DNA from 2 places in the Mycolicibacterium alvei genome. Region 2 is predicted to be linked to the other one. Evidence: predicted binding sites of a transcription regulator. Region 2 holds the regulator's gene; the other holds the start of a gene.

Region 1 (8,454 bases), 2.4 Mb from region 2:
ACACCGCCCGTCGCGCCAGAGAATCCGCCACCCGAATACCCATATCCCGTCGAGGCCGAGGACTCGGCTCGGAAATCGGCCTGGCCCGCATGGACTCACCAACCCACGGCAACCGCTACCTCTCCGACGCCCGCATCCTCGTCCACGACATGCCCCATACCCTGGCCGCCCTCGAAACCGGCACACTCACCGAAGCGCGCGCCCGACTGATCGTGCGCGAAGCCGCCTGCCTGTCCCCCACCGACCGGCGCCGCCTCGACCATCAACTCTGCGCCGACCACACCAACCTGATCGGACTCGGCGACACCCGCATCCGCAACGACGCCAAAGCCATTGCCTACCAACTCGATCCGATAGCCGTCATGGACCGGGCAACCAGGGCACCCGAAGACCGCAACGTCACCTTCCGGCCCGCCGCCGACAACATGGCCATCGTCACGGCCCTGCTGCCGGCAACCGATGCGGCCTCCGTGCGCGACGCACTCACCGACTCGGCCGACCGCTGCCCCGACGGCCGCAACCGCGGCCAGGCCATGGCCGACACCCTGGTCGCCCGCGTCACCGGCCGCGATGTCACCACACCGGTCCCCGTCGGGGTCAACCTCGTGCTCTCCGACGACACCCTGTTCGCCGGAAGTGCGCAACCCGCTTACCTGCAGGGCCACGGACCGATTCCGGCAGCGGAAGCCCGGCGCATGATCGCCGACGCCCTCGCCGACGAGAACTCCTGGGCCACCCTGCGACGCCTCTACGCCGCACCCGACACCGGAGCGCTGGTCGCCATGGAATCCCGGTCACGACGCTTCCCCAAAGGCCTCGCCCGATTCATCGCCATCCGCGACCAAACCTGCCGCACGCCCTACTGCAACGCCCCGATCCGCCACATCGACCACGTGCAGCCTTATCACCGGAACGGGCCCACCAGCGCCGCCAACGGCCAGGGATTGTGCGAACACTGCAACTACGTCAAAGAAACGCCCGGCTGGCACGTAGTGGCGGGAGTCGACGAATCAGGCCGACACATCACAAAACACATCACCCCCACCGGCGCCACCTACCGGTCCACCGCGCCACCACTGACCGGCGGCCTGCGGGTACTCACCCGCGAAATCCATATCGTGGTCAATAGACGCGCCGCTTAGCTTCCGTTCACTCACGGCGAACCCGGACACCGGATATCCCGGGAACAAACCTGACCCGACCAAGGTTGAGCGCATCAGACTGAACTTTGGAGGTTTGATGTCCGAATCAAACGCGATGTCCGAATCAAACGCAGTGCCGGTCCTGTTCCTGAGCGAGCCCATCGTCCTGCCCGGAATGGTGGTGCCCATCGAACTCGACGATGCTGCCCGCGCGGCTATCGATGCCGCTCAGGCCAGCGAATCCGGCAAGCTGCTGATCGCCCCACGCCTGGACGACCGCTACCCCACTCACGGTGTGATCGCGTCGATCGTGCAGGTCGGGCGCATGCCCGGTGGTGCAGAAGCTGCCGTCGTCCGCGGTGAACACCGCGCACACATCGGTTCGGGAACCACCGGACCGGGTGCGGCCCTGTGGGTCGAGGTGCAGGAAGCGCCCGAACCCACAGATTCCACCGCCGACGAGACCAAGGCGCTGGCCGCCGAATACAAGAAGCTGCTGCTGGCCATGCTGCAGCGGCGTGAAGCCTGGCAGATCGTGGACGTGGTCAACAAGATCACCGACCCCTCCGCGTTGGCGGACACGGCCGGCTACGCCTCGTACCTGACCGATGTGCAGAAGCGTGAGCTTCTGGAGACCTCAGATGTGGGTCGTCGCCTCGGATTGCTGATCGAGTGGACCGGTGAACACCTGGCCGAGGTCGAGGTCAACGACAAGATCGCCGAGGACGTCCGCGCCGGCATGGACAAGCAGCAGAAGGAATTCCTGCTGCGCCAGCAGCTGGCCGCTATCCGGAAGGAACTCGGCGACGGCGAGCCGGACGGATCAGATGACTACCGGGCCCGCGTCGAGGCCGCCGACCTGCCGGAGAAAGTCCGCGAGGCTGCGCTGCGCGAGGTCGGCAAGCTGGAGCGGTCCAGCGAGCAGAGCCCCGAGGGCGGCTGGATCCGTACCTGGTTGGATACCGTGCTGGACCTGCCGTGGAACGTGCGGACCGAGGACTCGACCGACCTCAAGGGCGCCCGGGAGATCCTGGACGCCGACCACCACGGTCTGGACGACGTCAAGGACCGCATCGTCGAGTACCTGGCCGTGCGGGCACGTCGCGCCCAGCGCGGCATGGCCGTCGTGGGTGGCCGCGGTTCGGGCGCAGTGATGGTGCTGGCCGGGCCGCCCGGGGTCGGTAAGACCTCGCTGGGTGAGTCCGTCGCCCGCGCGCTGGGCCGCAGGTTCGTGCGCGTCGCCCTGGGCGGCGTGCGCGACGAGGCCGAGATCCGTGGCCACCGGCGTACCTACGTCGGCGCGCTGCCGGGCCGCGTCGTGCGGGCCATCGGCGAGGCGGGTTCGATGAATCCCGTCGTGCTGCTGGATGAGATCGACAAGGTGGGCTCGGACTACCGCGGTGATCCGTCGGCCGCACTCCTGGAGGTGCTGGACCCGGCGCAGAACCACACGTTCCGCGACCACTACCTGGAGCTGGATCTGGATCTGTCCGACGTCGTGTTCCTGGCGACGGCCAACGTCATCGAAAACATCCCGTCGGCGCTGCTGGACCGGATGGAGCTGATCCAGCTCGACGGTTACACCGAGGACGACAAGGTCGCCATCGCGCGGGACTACCTGCTCCCCCGGCAGGCCGAGCGGGCGGCGTTGACCACCGAAGAAGTGCGGGTGACGGACGCGGCATTGCGCAAGATCGCCGCGGACTACACGCGTGAGCCAGGTGTCCGGCAGTTCGAACGGTTGCTGGCCAAGGCGCTGCGCAAGGTCACGACCAAACTGCAGGACGGGCCGATCGACCGCGTCGTCGTCGACGAACCGGATCTCGTTGAGTACCTGGGCCGTCCGCGGTTCACGCCGGAGTCCGACGAACGCACCGCGGTTCCCGGCGTGGCGACCGGCCTGGCCGTGACCGGCCTGGGCGGCGATGTGCTCTACATCGAGGCAAATGCCAATGCCGGAGAGCCGGGGTTGAAGCTGACGGGGCAGCTGGGTGACGTGATGAAGGAGTCGGCACAGATCGCGCTGTCCTACGTCCGCTCCCACGCCGAGCAGTTGGGCATCGACCCGACGACGCTGGATCGCCAGATCCACGTGCACGTCCCGGCGGGCGCGGTGCCCAAGGACGGCCCGTCGGCCGGCGTCACGATGGTCACGGCACTGGTGTCGATGGCCACCGGGCGTCAGGTCCGCGGCGACGTCGGCATGACCGGTGAGGTCACGCTGAACGGCCGGGTACTGCCGATCGGCGGCGTGAAGCAGAAGCTGCTGGCAGCACAACGCGCCGGGTTGAAGACGGTCTTCATCCCCCAGCGCAACGAGCCCGACCTGGACGAGGTCCCGGCCGAGGTGCTGGAGGCACTACAGGTCAAGCCGATGACCGACGTGGCCGACATCATCGTGGCTGCACTGGAACCGGCGGCCGAGGTGAGCGCGGCCGCCTGACACCGAGATTGCGCCGTCTGGAATCCTTCACGGTGTGACGTCAGACGCAGCCACCGACGAACGACACCTCTCCCGCCAGCTCTCCAACCGGCATATCCAGCTGATCGCGATCGGCGGCGCGATCGGCACGGGCCTGTTCATGGGTTCGGGCAAGACCATCTCGCTGGCCGGACCGTCGGTGCTGTTCGTCTACATGATCATCGGCTTCATGCTCTTCTTCGTCATGCGGGCGATGGGCGAGCTGCTGCTGTCCAACCTGCACTACAAGTCGTTCGCCGACTTCGCGGCCGACCTGCTCGGCCCGTGGGCGGGGTTCTTCACCGGCTGGACGTACTGGTTCTGCTGGATCGTCACGGGCGTCGCCGACGTGGTGGTGATCGCCGGATACGTGGCCTTCTGGTGGCCGGACCTACCGCTGTGGATACCGGCGCTCGCCACGGTCGTGGTGCTGATCGGATTGAACCTGCCGACCGTGCGGGCCTTCGGCGAGACCGAGTTCTGGTTCGCCTTGATCAAGATCATCGCGATCGTGACGTTGATCGTCATCGGTCTGGTCATGATCTTCACCAGCTTCACCGCCCCCACCGGGGCCCAGGCGTCCTTCGCCAATCTGTGGAATGACGGTGGCTTCTTCCCCACCGGCCCAATGGGTTTCGTCGCCGGATTCCAGATCGCAACCTTCGCATTCGTCGGAATCGAGCTCGTCGGCACCACCGCGGCCGAGGCAAAGGATCCCGAACGCAACCTCCCCAAGGCGATCAACTCGATCCCGGTCCGCGTCATGCTCTTCTATGTCGCGGCCCTGACCATCATCGTCGCGGTCACCCCGTGGCGCGAGATCGACGCCAACCTGAGCCCGTTCGTGGCGATGTTCAGCCTCGCGGGCCTGGGAGTTGCCGCGTCGGTGGTCAACTTCGTGGTGCTCACCTCGGCGACATCGTCGGCCAACTCCGGCATCTATTCGACCTCCCGGATGGTGTACGGCCTGGCCACCGAAGGTGACGCACCCAGCCTGTTCGGCCGGCTCACATCCCGGCGCGTGCCTGCCAACGCCTTGTTCCTGTCCGGGGTGTTCCTCCTGTCGGGTGTGGTCATGGTGGTCGCGGGCGACTCGATCGTCGCGGCCTTCACCTTGATCACCACCATCTCGTCGCTGTGCTTCATCTTCGTCTGGACGATCATTCTGGTCAGCTACCTCGTGTACCGCAGGCGCCGGCCGGAACTGCACGAGGCATCGAAGTTCAAGATGCCCGGCGGTGTCTTCATGTGCTACGTCGTCCTGGCCTTCTTCGCCTTCCTACTGTGGGCGTTCACCCAGAAGGAAGACACCCTGCAGGCTGAACTGGTGACGCCGGCGTGGTTCCTGGTGCTGGGTATCGCTTGGTTGGTGCTGCGGCGTCGCCCCGAACACCTGGCCCGCGAAGCCGCCTTTTACGCAGATCTTGAGTCGAAGGGGTCCGATTGACCTTCGACCCGGACCTGGCCGACCGCATCCGCGAGTTGACGGCGTCCGAAAACGGCGTCGACGAGAAGCGCATGTTCGGCGGGCTGGCGTTCCTGGTCAACGGGCACCTGGCCGTCGCAGCGTCCCGCGACGGTGGCCTGATGGTGCGCCTATCCCGGGACGACGCCGACAAGCTGCTCCAGCGCGACCACGTCGAACCCATGGTGATGGGCGGCCGGGAAATGCGGGGCTGGTTACGCGTCGCGGGTCCCGGCATCAAGACCAAACGCCAGCTCCAACCGTGGGTCGCCCGCGGTGTCGACTACGCCAAGAGCCTGCCACCCAAGTAGTTTTCGGGACGCCGATCAGAATCACCATTAACATAGAGCCCGCCTGACAACGACGGGGGCGCACAACACATGTTGACCGCAGTACGCAAGATTCTCGGCTTCCAGATGACCATTGCCGAGTGGATAGGAACCGCCATCATCCTCGCGGTCCCCTATCTGCTGATCGGCCTGATCTGGTCGCTCACCCACACCAGCCACCTGGCCGGAATGCACGGCGCCGATGCTGCGGTGTCCTTCCTGGGCTCCATCGTCTCCTGGCCGGCCCTGCTGTTCACCAACGTGTGCATGAGTTGACGGGGGGGCTGCAGATGAATTCCACCACCGCCAACCGGATCTCGATCACCCGGCGCACCTCGCGCTGGTCCGACGACGACGTCACCATCGCCGATGCCATGGACCTCTGGGGGTTCGCCGCAGGTGCGGCCAACGTGATCATGCAACTGTCCGCGCCGGGCGTCGGCTACGGCGTCGTGGAGAGCACCGTGGATTCGGGCAATCTGCTCAAGCATCCGTGGAAACGCGCCCGCACCACCTTGAGCTACCTGGCGGTGGCGATCCTCGGCAACGCCGAGGATCGGGCGGCGTTCCGCTCGGCCGTCGACGTGGCTCACCGGCAGGTCCGGTCCGGGCCGGCAAGTCCCGTCCAGTACAACGCCTTCGACCGCGATCTGCAGATGTGGGTAGCGGCGTGTCTGTTCGCCGGACTCGAGGATGTGTACCAACTGCTGCGTGGCCAGATGACCGACGCGCAGGCCGAGCAGTTTTACCGGTCTGCCATCACACTGGGCACCACCCTGCAGGTCAGCGAGCAGCAGTGGCCGCCCACGCGGTCCGATTTCGACACGTACTGGGACACCGCGTGCGGGCGGGTCCAGATGGACGACGTCGTCAGGCGGTATCTGCACGACCTGGTGGACCTGCGGATGATCAACCCGCTGCTGCGGATACCGTTCCGGCCGCTGCTGAAGTTCCTCACCACCGGGTTTCTGGCGCCGGTGTTCCGGGATGCCGTCGGCTTCGGTTGGGGCCCGGGCCGGCAGCGACTGTTCGAATGGCTGTTTCGGGCCGTGGCTTTCGGCAACCGGTTCCTGCCGGTGTTCATCCGCCAGGGCGGCAGTTACCTGCTGCTGGCCGATGTGCGCCGGCGGATGGCCTCCGACAAGGCGCTGATCTGATGAACGGGATTCGCCGGATTCTGGGCCACCGGGTCAGCGTCGAGCAGATGCTCGAGACCCTGATGTGGCTGGCCCTGCCCTACCTGGTGATCGGACTGGTCTGGACGTTCTTCCATCCCGAACAGGTGCAGCTGATCGAGACGAGCCTGCTGACCAAATTTCCGGCCGGCGCCAATCTGGTGGCCTTCGGCCAGGTGACGCTGCTGTGGCCGGTGCTGCTACTGGGCGCCGACGTGTGCGTTGCGATGTGAGCGCAGCAGCCGCGCCGCCACACCTGCGACATACAGCCACAGCAACGTTCCGACCACCCAGGTCGGCACATAGTCGAACGTCTCGGTCTGCGCGGAAGCCATGTAGGAGAGGACGGTCAGGACCGCGACCCCGATCGTTGCCGACATCACCGCCCACACCCGATCGCCGCTGCGTGCGAAATACCTTGCCAACTCGAAACATCCGCAGGTCATGGCCAGGAAGCCCAGTCCGCCTGCCACGCCATGAACCGTCGCCGAGGTACTGGGCTCGCCGACGCTGCGAGAACCCGGCGGGAACCCGGACCCCGGATCGGTCGGGTTCAGCCCCGCCACGACACCGGCCAGCAGGCCATAGAGCGCCACACACACCGCCGCGATGCGGCCCGACCTGATGCCGGCGGCCACCCGCCAGACCCCGGCCCCGAACGCGATCAGCAGCAAGCCGCACACCACGAAGTCGACCGACTGAACCCAGCCCCAATCCCCCAGTGCCAGCATTGAATTGGCGTGACGGGCCGGGTCGAAGCCAGGTCGGGTGAACGTCAGGGTGTACGAAACCGCGGTGAGCACCAGGCCGGCCACCACACCGGCGGCCAGCAGGGCCGAGGTGACCCGGACATCTGCCGGGCGCGGGTCGGGGGTCACAGAAAGACGACGCTACCGTTCCGGTTTCCGCGACGGTTGGTTAGGGTCTTGCGTCGTGAAGGCTTGCCTCGTCGTAGTCGCCGCCGCCGCTGCGCTCACCGGATGTGCGTCAGGAACCGTCGTCAACACCGACGATGGCGCCGGGCCGCCACCCACGAGCAGCACCACACCGCCACCCCAGTTCAGTACCGCACACCTGGTCGATGCCGCCGACTACGCGATCGAGGTCAACGGTCGCAAGGCCTATTACTTCAGCACCCCGAGCGGGCGCTGGCAGTGTGCGATCCTGCCCCGCGACCGTGCCGGGTGCCAACCGGCGGGTGGCACCTCGACGATGAACGTGACGGGCGCCCCCGAGACCGTGCCCGATGCGACCGGCGGTACCGCAGAACCGAATGCCCTGGTCCTCGACCGGGATACCGACGCGCATTTCGCCAACCTGACACAACCGGATTTCGCCCAATCGGCCGCGGTCGTGCTGCCGTTCGGCAAGGCACTCGCGGTCGCGGGATTCCGCTGCAACGTCCAGGAGCAGTCCGGGGTGTCCTGCGTGCGGGAGGTGACGGGCCGAGGCTTCACCTTCTCCGACGAGGGCTACACCCTGCAGTACACCGACGTCCCCTAGCGATCACAGGTGTACGGCCGCTCAAGCGAGTAGGCTGAATCGACATGACAACGTCGTCCACAATTGCGATCGTCGGCGGTGGCCTGGCCGGTGCCAAGGCAGCTGAAGCACTGCGGGACAACGACTTTGATGGCCATGTCGTGCTGTTCGCCGCCGAGGACCACCTACCCTACGAGCGTCCGCCGCTGTCCAAGGAGTACCTGGCCGGCAAGAAGAAACTCGACGACTTCACCGTCGATCCGGCAGCCTGGTACCGCGACCACAACATCGACCTGCGGCTGGGCACCGAGGTCACCGCCGTCGACGCCGCCGCGCACACGCTGGCACTACCCGACGGCACCACCGTCGGCTACGACAAGCTGCTGCTGGCCACCGGGTC
Region 2 (8,454 bases):
GATTTCTACACCCGGTGGTTCGCCACCGACCTCTCGGCCCGCGATCTGTTTCCCCCCGACATGGACCACCAGCGCGATGTGTTCGCGCGCGCCCTGACCTGGTTGTTCGGAGAGTTGATCGCCCAACGCGCCGACGAGCCGGTGGCGTTTTTGGCCCAGCTCGGCAGGGACCACCGCAAATACGGTGTGACGCAGGGGCATTACGACTCCATGCAGGGTGCGCTGTACAACGCGCTGCATGACCACCTCGACTCCGAATGGGACGACCGCCTGGCCGAGGCCACCCGCGATGCCGTGGCCCTGATCATCGGGGTGATGCGCGGCGCGGCCGACGCCGAGGAATCTCCGGCCTACCGCGACGGCACCGTCATCGAGCACCACCGGGTCACCCGCGACGTCTCGGTGATCCGGCTGCAACTCGACGAGCCGCTGTTCTATCACCCCGGCCAGTACGTCACCGTCCAGGTTCCACAGTGGCCGCGCCGGTGGCGCTACCTGAGCCCGGCCATCCCCTCCGATCGTTCGGGGGGCATCGAGTTCCACGTCCGGTCGGTTCCCGGCGGCATGGTGAGCACAGCCATCGTCGCCGAGACCAAGATCGGGGACCGCTGGCGGCTGTCCAGCCCGCACGGGGGGTTGCATGTCGATCGCGACGGCGAAGATGTCCTGATGGTGGCGGGCAGTACGGGCCTGGCCCCGCTGCGCAACATCATCATGGACATGACGTTGCACGGCGAGAATCCGCGCGTGCACCTGTTCTTCGGTGGCCGCTATCCGTGCGAGCTGTATGACCTGAAAACGCTGTGGCACATCGCCTCGACGAACCCGTGGCTGTCGGTGACCCCGGTGTCGGAGTACAGCACCGATCCCCCGTGGGCCGGCCAGTATCCCGACGTCCGACCGCCGCGCGGGCTCCATGTGCGCCAGACCGGCACTCTGGCGGAGGTGGTGACGAAATTCGGCAATTGGGGCGATCGGCAGATCCTGGTGTGCGGCGGACCGGACATGGTCACCGCCACCAAGTCCGCTCTGGTCGAGCGAGGCGCGCCGGCCGACCGCATCCAGCACGACCCGTTGACGCGCTGATGGCCGACATCCGCGCGGTGACCCTGCAGGATCCGTCGTCGTCGCTGACGGCCACCTATGTTCCGGCCGCGGGGATGATCTGCACGTCGTTGGCCGACGGCATGGACGAGTACCTGGGCCAACGACGCGGGCTGCAAGCCTATATCGCCGACGGCAAGACGATGGGCATCCCGATCCTCTATCCGTGGGCAAACCGATTGAGTGCCAACGAATACCGGGTCGACGACGCCGTGGTGGACGTGACCCCCGGGGTGAACGGTGTGCGTGGCGATGCGCACGGGGCACCGATCCACGGCGTGCTCGCCGCCAACCCGGACTGGCAGGTGACCGAGGAATCCGGGAACGTGCTGACAGCGGAGCTGGACTGGGGTATCGATCCACGACTGCTGGCAACGTTCCCGTTTCCCCACCGCCTCACGATGGCAGTGGCGCTCGCCGACAGGACCCTCACGGTGGCCACCACCGTGACATCGACCGCCCAGAAACACGTCCCGCTGTGCTACGGCTACCACCCGTACGTGACGATTCCCGCAGTGCCACGCGAGGATTGGCAATTGCAGACCCCCGCCATGCGGCATCTGCGCGTCGACGACCGGGGCCTGCCCACCGGCGAAACCCAACCGTGGCAGGCGGGGGTGAGGCGTCTAGGTAGCACCGAGCTGGACGACGGATTCGACGACGTCGCCGAGGGTGCGGTGTTCGCGCTGACCGGCGGGGCGGCGCGGGTGGAGGTCACTTTCGACCGGGGCTATGGTGCAGCCCAACTCTTCGCCCCACGGAGTGACAGCGTGGTGGGGATCGAGCCAATGGCCGCACCCACCGACGCATTACGCCGCGGAAAATACAAAATGGCCGCCCCCGGAAGTCCGGAGACGGCCACCTTTTCGATCAGAATCGGCTAACGCCCACCTCGGTGCGGCTGGCTACGGCCGATGTCGCCGCCGAGCGGCTCCGGGCTGCCACAGAACAACCGCCTTGGACGCCACCGCCACCTCATGACGCTGGTTGGTACTGAGTTGTTCGACCTGGTGGGTCAACTCGGATACCCGGGCGCGCAGTGCATCCACCTGATTGGTGAGTTCGATGATGCGCTTGATGCCGGCCAGGTTGACGCCCTCGTCCTGCGACAGCCGCTGCACCTCACGGAGCAGGTCGACGTCACGCTCAGAGTACCGGCGGCCGCCTCCGGAACTGCGCTGCGGGCTGACCAGGCCGAGCCGGTCGTATGTGCGCAGGGTCTGCGCGTGCATACCGGCCAGCTCGGCGGCCACCGAGATCAAGAACGTGCGGGCTTCCTCTTTGCGCTGACTCATATGTTGCCTGCCCAGCCGGCCCGCGGATCGAAACCGCCGGCCCGTTCGGCTTTCGCATATGCCTCGAGCGCCTCTGCCGCTTCACCTTCCAGGTTCGGCGGCACTGCGACCTTCACTGTGACCAACAGGTCACCGTGGCCGCCTGCGCGTTTGGGTACCCCGCGCCCGCGCACCCGCAGGATTCGGCCGTCGGAGGTGCCCTTGGGCACCCGCACACCGACCTTGCCCTCCAGTGTGGGAACGGAAAGCGTTGTCCCCAAAGCTAATTCATGAAAGCTCACCGGAACGCTGACGGTCAGGTCGTCGCCGTCACGCCCGAACACCTTGTCGGGACGCACGTGCACGGTGACGTAGAGATCGCCCGAGGGCGCACCCCGCAGCCCGGCCTCACCCTGGCCGGCCAGCCGAATTCGCTGACCATCCTCGACACCCGGCGGGATCCGCACATTGATCGTGCGGGTCCGGGTGGTGACGCCGGTGCCCTGACACTCAGCACACGGGTGCTCGATGATCGAACCGCTGCCCCGGCATTCGGTGCAGGGTTCGGAGAACCCGAACGCCCCCTGGTTGCGGTTGACCACACCGGAGCCGTTGCAGTTCGGACATACCTTGGGGCTGGTGCCCGGTCGCGCACCGCTGCCGTGGCAGTTGGTGCACGGCGCCGGGCTGGTCAACCGCAGCGGCATGGCCACGCCCTTGGTGGCTTCCAAGAAGGACAGCTCGGTTTCGGTTTCCAGATCGTTGCCCCGGCGGGGCCTGCTCGGGCGTGGTTGCGCACCGCGCCCGAACAGCCCACCGAAGAGGTCACCGATGTTGGCGCCGCCGCTCTGGCCGGCGGCGTCGAACAGGTCCCCCAGATTGAATTCGGCTCCATCGGAACCGAATCCGCCACTGAAGTTCCCGCCCGGGTTGAACCGACGACCACCGCCGGCGAACAACCGACGGGTCTCGTCATACTCCTTGCGCTTCGCGGGGTCCGACAGAACACTGTTGGCCTCGGAAACCGCCTTGAACCGCTCGGCCGCTCCCGCGTCGGGATTGCGGTCGGGATGCAGTTCAGAGGCCAGTTTCCGGTAGGCCTTCTTGATCTCGTCGGCGCTGGCGTCAGAGGAGACGCCGAGTTCCTTATAGAAGTCCTTCTCGACCCACTCACGTTGGGCCATGCGCCACCTCCTAACCTCTTCTCTCTAGTTGGTTGGACTAATTGTCTGATTCTGCGGTCTGATCGCCTGCGGCGTCAGCATTTTCCGCTTCCGCCGGCGGCACGGTGTCGACCACGCCGACCATGGCGTGCCTGACCACCTGATCACCGATCCGGTAACCCCGGCGCATCACGGTCCCCACCACAGGGTGGGTACCCTCGCCCTCGTGCTGCACGGCTTCGTGCAGTGACGGATCGAACTCGTCACCCTCCGCGCCGAACCCGGAAAGGCCCTGTCCCTCAAGAGCACCGACGAGCTTGTCGGCAACGGACTTGAGCGGCCCGGATTCCAGGTCGCCGTGGCTGCGGGCCCGGTCCAGATCGTCGAGGATACCCAGCAACTGGGTGATGACGTTGGCCTTGGCCCGGTCGGCGGTGACCTGCTGATCGCGCAGTGACCGCTTGCGGTAGTTGTCGTATTCGGCCTTCACGCGTTGCAGCGTTGCCTTGAGCTCGGCGACCTCGTCGCTATCGCTCCCAGACTCCCCCGTTGCGGGGGCGGCGGGCGCCGGCCCACCAGGGGCCGGCGCCTGCTCACGAACCTCACCGGTGTCGGGATCGATGCGCCGTTTGTCGGTGATGGTCACCGGCTCGTGCGAATCGTTCTCGGTCACTTGGTCTCCTGGTCGTCGTCGACAACCTCGGCGTCCACCACGTTGTCGTCGGCAGCGCTCGCGGACGCACCGTCTCCACCGGCGGCCTGCTCGGCCTGAGTGGCCTCGTAGATCGCCTGACCCAGACCCTGGGACTCGACGCCGAGCTTCTCCATGGCGTCCTTGATCGCGGAGATGTCGGTACCTTCCAGCGCCGACTTGGCCTCGGCGATGGCACCGTCGACCTTGGTCAAGGTGTCTTCGGGAACCTTCGACCCGCCTTCGGCCTCACGCTGTTCCTTGACGAACTTCTCCGTCTGGTAGACCAGCGACTCGGCCTGGTTGCGGACATCGGCCTCTTCGCGACGCTTCTTGTCCTCGTCGGCGTGCGCCTCGGCGTCCTTGATCATCCGGTCGATCTCTTCCTTGGACAGGCCGGAGCCTTCCTGGATCTTGATCGTGTTTTCCTTGCCGGTGCCCTTGTCCTTGGCGGTGACGTGCACGATGCCGTTGGCGTCGATGTCGAAGGTGACCTCGATCTGCGGCACGCCGCGGGGGGCCGGCGGGATACCGGTCAGCTCGAAGGAGCCGAGCAGCTTGTTGTGCGAAGCGATTTCGCGCTCACCCTGGAAGACCTGGATCTGCACCGACGGCTGGTTGTCGTCGGCGGTGGTGAAGGTCTCCGACCGCTTGGTCGGGATGGTGGTGTTGCGCTCGATCAGCTTGGTCATCACGCCGCCCTTGGTTTCGATACCGAGGGACAGCGGGGTGACGTCAAGCAGCAGAACGTCTTTCACCTCACCCTTGAGCACACCGGCCTGCAGCGCGGCGCCCACTGCGACAACCTCGTCCGGGTTGACGCCCTTGTTGGGCTCCTTGCCGCCGGTCATTTCCTTGACCAGGTCGGTCACGGCGGGCATACGGGTGGAACCACCCACCAGCACCACGTGATCGATTTCGCCGACCGAGATGCCGGCATCCTTGATCACCGACTGGAACGGCGAACGGGTGCGGTCCAGCAGATCCTGAGTGATCTTCTGGAACTCGGCGCGGGTCAACTGCTCGTCGAGGAACAGCGGGTTCTTGTCGGCGTCGACGGTGATGTAGGGCAGGTTGATCGAGGTGCTCTGCGAGGAGCTGAGTTCGATTTTTGCCTTCTCGGCCGCTTCACGCAGCCGCTGCATTGCCATCTTGTCCTTGGTCAGGTCAATGCCACTGGTGGCCTTGAACTTGTCGACCAGCCACTCGACGATCCGGTCATCCCAGTCGTCGCCACCGAGGTGGTTGTCACCGGAGGTGGCACGCACCTCGACGACACCGTCGCCGATCTCCAGCAGCGAAACGTCGAACGTGCCGCCACCGAGGTCGAAGACCAGGATGGTCTGTTCCTTGCTGCCCTTGTCCAGTCCGTAGGCCAGGGCGGCCGCAGTGGGCTCGTTGACGATGCGCAGCACGTTCATGCCGGCGATCTGCCCGGCTTCCTTGGTGGCCTGACGCTGAGCGTCGTTGAAGTAGGCCGGCACGGTGATGACCGCGTCGGTGATGTCCTCACCGAGGTAGGCCTCCGCGTCGCGCTTCAGCTTCTGCAGCGTGCGCGCGCTGATCTCCTGCGCCGTGTAGTTCTTGCCGTCGATCTCGACGGTCCAATCGGTACCCATGTGACGCTTGACCGAACGGATGGTCCGGTCGACGTTGGTTACCGCCTGGTTCTTCGCAGGCTGACCGACCAGTACCTCGCCGTTACGCGCGAATGCGACGACGGACGGGGTGGTCCGGGAGCCTTCAGAGTTTGCGACGACGACGGGGTCGCCGCCTTCCAGGACCGCCACGCATGAGTTGGTGGTCCCGAGGTCGATACCGACCGCACGAGCCATGGTGTTGCCTCCTGTAGAGATATAGGGGTCTGAGCGGACTGCGCTCAAGCTTGCTCTGGGAGAGCATAGATTGTCAACCCAGACTTGAGTCACTATCACTCAACTTGCTGTCGATGTGGTCAACGGGGGTTTCTGCGGTTTTGTTCCCGGAGCCAGCGACTTCTTTGAAAGGGCGCCCTCACCCCGGACTCGGTACCGCACGTACCGGGTACCGTGCCCCATAATCAGATGCCGCCGGTCGGCTCGACCGTGCAGGAACGCAAGCAGCCAACTGAGGGGGGATCGATCGGCGATGGCAGACGAGATGTCCAGGACCGGCGCGAACGTGCCCGAGGAGAGGCCTGCCAAGCACGGCTACCAGCGCCGGAGTTTCAGGTGGGCCACCCCGGTCGGCGATATCGCCATTGCCATCCGCACCCCGCGCAACCCCCGCCCGCTCGTGCCGAAGCGGTTCGACCCGTTCGGTATCGCAGACCGTGCCGTCGACGCCGCGAAGACCAGCATGAAGCTGGCCGCCTGGGGCGAAGAGCAGTTGGCCACGCTGGTGAAGAACCGGCTGGAGGCCATCGACGCGGCGACGCCCCGACCGATGACAATCGCCACACCAGAAGAGCCGACGGCCGAGTCACTGAACACCAAGATGGACCGCCTACTGGACCGGGCCCTGGATCAGAGCACCGCGGGCAGTCAGGTGGAGCTGTACCACCGCCTGCTCGACCAACTGGTAGCCGACGAAGCCCGGATCATCGGTGCGCTCTCCGAAGGAGATGCTTCGCCGCTGGTCAACGTCCACTCCTGGACCCGATCACGCACCCCCGGTCAAGCGGTTTTGGAGCATGCCTGTCTGATCGGCCGCACCGCCAATGTGGCGCTGCCCGGCATGGTCCCGCAGTACGTCGGTCATCTGCTGTCGCTGGGTCTGGTCGAGACCGGTCCCGAGGACCCCGCCCAGAAGGCCGAGTACGAAGTGCTCCTCGCTGAGCCGATGGTGTTGCAGGCGATCAAGAGCGGATCCCGCGGGCCGCTGGTCGCACGGGTGGAGAAGCTGACCCTGTCGCTGTCGAGTCTGGGGCGGGGCCTGTGGGAGTCCGCGGTGCTACGGGACGGTTCATGACCGCATGAGCGCCAGCGAGAAGCCGCAGGCGGATCGCGCATGAGCACCAGCGAGACGATTCTCGCGGTCCAGACGTGGCAGGAGATCAAGGCCGATTTCGGCGTCAACTGGCTGATCTACCTGTCCATGCCGTTCGTTGCGGCTTTCGTGGGCTGGAGCACCAAGATCGTGGCGCTCGAAATGCTGTACCGGCCGATGGAGTTCAAGGGCATCGGCCCGTTCGGTTGGCAGGGCATCGTGCCCCGCCGCGCGGGCAAGGTGGGGTCCAAGACCATCGAGCTTCTCACCCAGAACCTGCTGAAACCCGAAGAGCTGCTGGAGAAGGTCGACGCCAGAGAAGCCGTCGACGCGCTGCGGGAGCCACTCACCCAGGCCGTCGACGAGATCTCCCGCGACATCGCCGAGCAGATCCGACCCGGACTGTGGGATTCGCTGCCCGATGCCGCCCGTAACGCGATCATGTCGCGCGTCCACGACCAGACGCCCAAGATCGTCGAGAAGATGCTCAACGAGATGCGGTCGGACCTCAACCGGTTCGTCGATATCCAGTATCTGGCGGTCACCACGCTGGTCCGCAACAAGGACAAGCTCAACAAGCTGATGCGCGGGCTCGGCGACAACGCGATGGCCTTCGTCCGTCGCAGCGGCATCTACTTCGGCCTCGTCATCGGCCTGGTCCAGGTGGTCGCATGGGCGTTGTTCCAGAATCCGTGGATCATGCCGGCCTTCGGCTTCGGCGTCGGCCTCATCAGCGACTACATCGCGCTCAACATGTTGTTCCGGCCCGTGCAGCCGACCAAGTACCTCGGTTTCATCCCGTTCCAGGGGTTGCTGCACGCGCAGCGCGACACCATCACCAAGGACTACGCGCGGATCCTGTCCGAGGACCTGTTTTCCCCCGCGATCCTGTTCGACGGTGTGCTACGCGGACCGGGTGCCGACAAATTGTTCTCGCTCATCGGCAAGGAGGTCGAAGGGGCCATCGACGCCCAGACCGGCATCGCGACCCCCCTGGTCAAGTTCGCCGTCGGCACCCAGCGCTACAACGCATTCAAGGACAACCTGGTGCAGATGGTGCTCGAACGGCTCCCCACCACCTTGGTCGACGCACAGGACTACGCCATGGGCGCCCTCGACCTGGAGCAGACCATCATCGACAAGATGGGTCAGCTCACCAACGAGGAATACGAGTCGATCCTGCGCCCGGTGTTCAAGGACGACGAGCCGACCATGATCGCGGTCGGTGCCGTTCTCGGCGGCCTCGTCGGCGAGA

What was found. The regulator HspR, encoded in region 2, represses chaperone genes until heat shock. The targets are predictions, from matches to a motif close to ANNTGAGTNNNNNNNACTCANNT.
Region 1: the regulator HspR is predicted to act here: its motif matches at 1,206-1,228, upstream of lon (endopeptidase La).

What each region holds. Positions count from the first base shown of each region.
Region 1 is NZ_AP022565.1:678,863-687,316, reverse strand. It holds gene G6N44_RS03190 (HNH endonuclease) at 90-1,142, shown strand; gene lon (endopeptidase La) at 1,258-3,585, shown strand; gene cycA (D-serine/D-alanine/glycine transporter) at 3,620-5,050, shown strand; gene G6N44_RS03175 (TfoX/Sxy family protein) at 5,047-5,379, shown strand; gene G6N44_RS03170 (hypothetical protein) at 5,449-5,673, shown strand; gene G6N44_RS03165 (oxygenase MpaB family protein) at 5,688-6,554, shown strand; gene G6N44_RS03160 (hypothetical protein) at 6,554-6,805, shown strand; gene G6N44_RS03155 (DUF998 domain-containing protein) at 6,773-7,450, opposite strand; gene G6N44_RS03150 (hypothetical protein) at 7,506-8,075, shown strand; gene G6N44_RS03145 (NAD(P)/FAD-dependent oxidoreductase) at 8,120-8,454, shown strand, end outside.
Region 2 is NZ_AP022565.1:3,106,307-3,114,760, forward strand. It holds gene G6N44_RS14980 (FAD-binding oxidoreductase) at 1-1,086, shown strand, start outside; gene G6N44_RS14985 (aldose 1-epimerase) at 1,086-1,988, shown strand; gene G6N44_RS14990 (heat shock protein transcriptional repressor HspR) at 2,010-2,399, opposite strand; gene dnaJ (molecular chaperone DnaJ) at 2,396-3,562, opposite strand; gene grpE (nucleotide exchange factor GrpE) at 3,600-4,214, opposite strand; gene dnaK (molecular chaperone DnaK) at 4,211-6,067, opposite strand; gene G6N44_RS15010 (Abi-alpha family protein) at 6,360-7,181, shown strand; gene G6N44_RS15015 (DUF445 domain-containing protein) at 7,221-8,454, shown strand, end outside.